DNA from 2 places in the Priestia sp. RMT2NF4 genome. Region 2 is predicted to be linked to the other one. Evidence: riboswitches for the same ligand, from Rfam matches in the RefSeq annotation. Region 2 holds a riboswitch; the other holds the start of a gene.
The links. A riboswitch is a leader RNA that binds a small molecule or an ion and turns the genes downstream of it on or off. The one in region 2 is predicted to bind cyclic di-GMP.
Positions count from the first base shown of each region.

Region 1: it holds a riboswitch for cyclic di-GMP, as region 2 does, so the genes downstream of both, sinI (DNA-binding anti-repressor SinI) here and ACMX9J_RS24550 (anti-repressor SinI family protein) in region 2, are expected to answer to the same signal.

Region 1 covers NZ_JBLQZO010000003.1:557,384-560,539, forward strand. Annotated here, with positions in the region: gene ACMX9J_RS16265 (SGNH/GDSL hydrolase family protein) at 1-652, shown strand, start outside; gene ACMX9J_RS16270 (hypothetical protein) at 749-883, opposite strand; gene ACMX9J_RS16275 (anti-repressor SinI family protein) at 1,161-1,328, shown strand; gene sinI (DNA-binding anti-repressor SinI) at 1,347-1,478, opposite strand; cyclic di-GMP riboswitch class I at 1,497-1,581, opposite strand; gene nirB (nitrite reductase large subunit NirB) at 1,894-3,156, shown strand, end outside.
Region 2 covers NZ_JBLQZO010000009.1:82,371-85,526, forward strand. Annotated here, with positions in the region: gene ACMX9J_RS24540 (response regulator transcription factor) at 1-619, opposite strand, end outside; gene ACMX9J_RS24545 (hypothetical protein) at 739-861, shown strand; cyclic di-GMP riboswitch class I at 1,721-1,805, shown strand; gene ACMX9J_RS24550 (anti-repressor SinI family protein) at 1,786-1,956, shown strand; gene ACMX9J_RS24555 (anti-repressor SinI family protein) at 1,973-2,125, opposite strand; gene ACMX9J_RS24560 (AbrB/MazE/SpoVT family DNA-binding domain-containing protein) at 2,377-3,087, shown strand.

The sequences.
Region 1 (3,156 bases), on a different contig from region 2:
GAAAGCGAATGTTGTACATAAAGAAAAACAGTTTTCTGATGTGTCTGCTTATACAAGAAATCTTCCAGACTTTATTACAAGGCAAATTGAGTCGGCGATTGCAACTAAAAAACCTTTGACTCTTGTGCTTGCTACTTCTGCGAAGGAAAGCGGATGGCCACAGCAGTTAAAGAAAGAGCTAGAAGCTACATATGGAAGTGATGTATTCACTGTTAAAACACTCTCATACGGCAGCCAAACAACTGGTGAGCTTTTATCCTCACACATTGCGGATCAAATTAATCAACTTCAGCCAAATATTATTTTATTTGAAGCACCTCTTAAAAATGATTATCAGAAGCTTACGTTAGACGATACGCTTAAAAATACAGATGAGGTGATTTATCAGCTTAAAGACTTGAAAAAAACCCTGATCCTTCAGCCGTCCCAACCGTACATTTCACAGACGGAGTCCTATGAAGAAGGCGTAGAAGCTATCAGGGGAGTGGCAGAAAAAAATTGGGTGTATTATCTAAATCATTCGCTCATTTGGCCGTTTCATTTAGGAGAGTATATTAATAAAAATGACGGAAGATTAACAAAAAAAGGAGGTGAAGTGTGGGGAGACTATTTAGTGAATTGGTTCACCGATACTAAAAAAGAGATTAAATAATAGATTTTCTGATGTTATACTAAGCAGCTACTAGGTAAAAATAGCTGAACGAAGCTTTCTATGATAAAGCTAGAAAACTTCATTCACGTTATTGTGTTATTTTACTTTTTTTAAGTGCCTGTTTGCTCTGCTTTTATAATAATAAGAGCCGGTGCTTGGGCATTTATAAAGCGTAATACCAAAAAACTGCAAAGGTGTTTTAATTCGTTTTAAAGAATAAGATAAGGGCATTATGGTCCTCCTGAATAAAATGGATTAATATTACAAAATTTGAGTTAATTATACAAAAAAATCCTCGGTTGGTAAACCTTAATAACGAACAAAATAAAAAAATGTTCTTTATCAGAAACAAAAATGCGTTTTTTCTCTAGAATAATGTCTGTTTTACTGACATAATAGTTTAGGGAGTTTAGTATAATTTTATTAAATTAACGTAAAAAAATAGGTATGAGGGTTATATTGCAACAGAATTTGATTTATAATTAGAAAGGTTGAAAGAAGGGATAAAATGGATATTAATGAAAAAAATGATAGATTGCTTCCTCCAGAATGGATGGCCCTTGTTAAGGAAGCAATGGATTCAAATATAACGAAGAATCAGTTTGAAGAGTTTCTTAAACAAAAATCTCTAGAAAACAAAAGTATACGTAGCAGCAAAAAAACCATTAGAACCTAGGTTCTAATGGTTTTTTTATTATCGTTCTTTATTTTGTTGTAAAAAATCCTTAATTTCTTTGCTAGATAAGCCCAGCTGTTTTGCTTCGTAAATAAGTTGTAGCCATTCTTTATCTAGTTCGTTATCAAATACTTTGTTCAGCTTTTCCATCAAGTCTGCTCCTTTAGTAAAGGAAACTCAGCCATCATAGTGTAAAAACCGTAGATCTGTAGTTTTGCGTCCTAACTTTTCAATTAGTTTGCCTTTTTCTGTAGTAATATAATTTAAGTTATATTTTACTATATTTAGTCTGTAAAAACATGTAAAAAATAAGTTTTTGAGACTGAGTTTCCGTTATTTTAAGCATCTTCAAAAGCATTCCATTCCCTATGCGAGACTTTTCGTATAAATATTTTTTCTTTATATTCCAATATTGTAATCGTATACATAAAACTATTATGTTAGATAACCTAACACATGAGTTGAACGATTCAGAAAATTCATATATCTTAAATATATCTTTAAAGATGCATAGAAAATATATCTTTGAAACAAGCAGGTATAGACGCCAGGGGAGGAATGGAAGATGCAAAAAAAGAAACTCGTATTGATTGGAAATGGAATGGCTGGAGTTCGAGCGATTGAAGAAGTATTGAAGGTTTCAAACGAAGCGTTTGAAATTACGATTTTCGGAAGCGAGCCGCATCCGAACTATAATCGTATTTTGTTATCAAAAGTGCTGCAAGGGGATACAAATGTTGAAGACATTACGTTAAACGATTGGAACTGGTATCAAGAAAACAATATTACATTATATACAAATGAAACGGTTACGAGTATCGATTCGATCAAAAAAGAAGTAGCGACAAACAGCGGCAGAGTAGAATCGTATGATGAGTTGATTTTAGCAACGGGCTCTCTTCCTTTTATTCTTCCGATTCCAGGGTCTGATAAAAAAGGAGTTACTGCTTTTCGAGATATAAAAGATACGGATGAAATGCTGCAGGCCTCTCAGCAGTATAAAAAAGCAGCGGTTATTGGAGGCGGACTGCTTGGATTAGAAGCGGCGCGCGGACTGTTAAATCTAGGGATGGATGTATCTGTGATTCATTTAGCTCCGTATTTAATGGAACGTCAGCTCGATCCAACAGCGGGCAAATTGCTTCAAAACGAATTAGAAAAACAAGGCATGAAGTTTTTGCTTGAAAAACAAACGGCGGAAATCGTCGGCGATGAGCGAGTTGAAGGATTATCTTTTAAAGACGGTGCGTTTTTAGAGGCTGATTTGGTCGTGATGGCAGTCGGAATTAAACCAAATGTCCAGCTTGCAAAAGAAGCGGGACTTAATGTAAACCGAGGAATTGTCGTGGATGATTATATGCAAACGGATATTCCAAACATCTACGCGGTTGGAGAATGTGCAGAGCATAGAGGAATGGTATACGGACTGGTGGCACCTTTGTATGAACAAGGAAAAGCATTAGCAAAAGCGATTTGCGGGGCAGAAAAAGTGCCTTATGAAGGATCGGTTTTATCCACGCAGCTAAAAGTATCAGGTGTTGAAGTGTTCTCAGCAGGAGACTTCACGGAAGATGAAGAGAAAAAAGCGATCAAAGTGTTCGATGAACAAGACGGCATTTATAAAAAGCTTGTTTTGCGAGGCAATCAAATTGTAGGAGCCGTTCTTTTTGGAGACAGCAGCGACGGAAATCGACTGTTTTCAATGATTCAAAAGCAAGAAGATGTATCCGATGTCGCAAAAGTTTCGATTTTACAGCCATCTGGCGGTAATGCGGGTGAAAGCTTAGTAGCAAGCATGAGCGCCGATGATATTATTTGCGGCTGTAAC
Region 2 (3,156 bases):
CAAATTTTTTTCTTACTCTTGCAATATTTACATTTAACGTATTCTCATCCACATAGACTTGTTCATCCCATAGTTTTTCTAACAAGTCTTCACGACCTGCAACACGAGGATATCGTTCTAGTAAACTTTCAATTATATCTGTTTCTTTTTTTGAAAGCAGGATTGTTTTATTACGAAATGACAATTCCAATCTTTCTGGGAACAGCTTTAATCCCTGTATCTCTAAAATTCGTTCTTGTACCTGTGATGCATATTCACCATAAGCACGGCGAAGCTGACTGCGAATTTTTGCCATTACAATTTCAGGATGAAAAGGCTTTGTGATAAAATCATCGCCGCCATTTTCAAGTGCCATCACCTGGTCCATCTCTCCTACTCGTGCAGATATAAATATAACAGGACATATAGACTCCTTCCGTATTTGCCTGCACCAGTAATAGCCATCAAAGCTAGGAAGGTTAATATCTAATAATACAATATCTGGTTTCTGCCTATGAAACTCTTCCATCACATCATCAAAATTCTCCACGACGGTGGTATTAAAGTCATACTTTCCTATATACGAATGGAGGTGCTCTGCGATTTTAGAATCATCTTCAATAATTAATATTTTCTGCATCTCTTCACTCCTTTTTCTCTAGAAAATTATGCCATACAAAATATATAATTTCAAAACACGCAAACAACTAAAAGATTTTAGGTTTTAGCTTTACTTTTTCTAAAGGAACATTTTTTGTTATGAAAGGCATTGCATTTTCAGCCATTTTACCTTCCCTTATTTTGATTACGCCTGTTCGTTATGCTGTTAATTCTGACCATATCCACATTATACAAGTATCAAGTGTTCGTGAATTATTGTGAAAATATAACAGATTAAGTAAACAGTAAAGAGATGGAAGAACAATATTCTCAGCTTCTTCTCGTAGAGTTAAAATCAATTTCACATAATGATGAAGAACACAAAAAGCTATCTCAGCATTGGCAGACGAGAAAGCTTTTTATAGGATTGATAATTATAAAGTACCAAAATATAACCGCAAGTAATCAATAGCACATTTTTCCATAATAGCTATTTTTGGATGAATGGACATATATATAAAGCTACATATCCGATTAAAGGAACCCACACAAAAACCTTTTCCTGTAAAGGTTTTTGTGCTTTCTTACTCCCTTGTATATATATTATGTAAACGAGTGATGTATATTGTATTCATTTTAAGCTTCTTTTTTAAGAATAAAATAGTAAAAAGCAGAAATTCCCAAACTGTTAAACATAATAGGTAATACAATCATTGTATGTTCACCTTCTTTTTATAAATTTTGTTGGGATAGACCTTTCAGCTGCTACTGAGTACATATTTTCCTTTTAAGCAAAATCAAATAATGCAACATCTATTTAGCTATTAAAATAAATCTTTATACACGTATAAAGAAATTATACCTATATACTGTACATTAGATTTCCTTCTAGTTAACACAATGATAGTTAGACATTCAAAACTATAAAAAACCTTTTAGAGGCTTATTTCGAATGCCCATTATAGAACCAACTGCAGGATTAATGTAAGGGTAAATATATATTATCTTAAAGGAGAATTTAATTAGTTCGAAGGTTGGAAAAAGAAAATCTTTGTCAAAGGAATTAAAAAAATAAATAATAATCCTTATTTTTACATGATTTTAAATCCATTATATAGTAATATATTTATAAAATTACATATTATGATAAAGGCAAACTAGTTGAAAAACTAGGACGCAAAGCTACAGGTCTAAGGTTAAATTGCTATGGCAGCTGAGCTCCCTGAATATCTGAAAGTAATTTTCATGGATGGTAAACAACAATTGATAGAAAAAGAATTAGATCAAGAATGGGTTAAACTTATAACAGAAGCTAAGGAATTGGGATTAACTATTGAAGAACTTAAAAAGTTCTTCAAAAAACAAATAACCCCCTAATCACAAACAACACTATTCATATTTGGTCTTGTTTATAATCATTCAATTTCTGGGATTTCCTATTCAAAAACTCTTTAAACTCCTCTTTGGTAACGCTAGAATTCATTGCTTCTTCAACTAAAACTAGCCATTTATAGGAAAGAGTAGTGTCATGATTTGAATTATTCATTATAATCTTCCTCCTTTACAACTTGTCCTATTATAAAGCAAATTGATTTGTAATATAAGCTATAATGATAAAATTATTACTTTTTATCCTGTTTTTTACACAAATTGTTATTCATAGGGTCTTATTCAGTTATTTAGCTTATGAAGATCAAATTTAATAGCTTAGGTAAAGTGTAAACTCATGAAGATATAAAATGAATATAAGTAAATTTATCCTTTGTCTACAAAAGTACATTTGAAAGGATTTTATTAGTGGAAGAGAAAGAATCATCCAAAGATTACTTAATAATTGATAATATGGGGAGAGTAAAGGTACCTTCCCAGCTTCTAGAGCATGCCAATATCCACTCATCTGCTGCAATACAATTCCTCAACTATAAAGATTACATTGTCATGAAGCAGGTTGAATTCCCACCGGTTCTTTTGGAAGAAAATAAAGATAAGAACTTAATTAGGACTATTGATAATTTAGGCTACATTGTAATTCCAAAGATACTTCGTGAAATACATGATATAGATCTACATGATGAAATAGAAGCGAAAGTCCTTAACGAGAGCATTATTTTTGAAAAGAAAAGAGAGCAAAATAAATCTCCAGGTCTACTAAAGGGATATATAGAACCTGAATTAAGTGAGTTATCTTTACTTCAAATAAAATCAGGGAGAATAAAACTTCCTGATTTTGTATTGAAATCTTTGAATTTGGAAGAACATATGCAATTACAGTTCTTTATTAAAGGACCAGATACTATCGTTGCAAAAAAACATAGCTATAAATTTCTTACAGAAGGAAAACTTTTTTTCACTGGACAATCACGCGTGATAAAGAAAGATAAATACTTAAACATTCCTAAAAAGCTGAGAATTTATCTAAACATTCATAGTGGCGACATCCTAGAAATCAAAACAATAGGGGAAAAATTAATCATAAAAAAAGCAATTGAGAACGATACTCTTGTTTAAAATAAGTAAGCGCAGCTGAAATAATTAGCTGCGCTTACTTATTTGCTGTTACCAAAAATCATTTTGTAA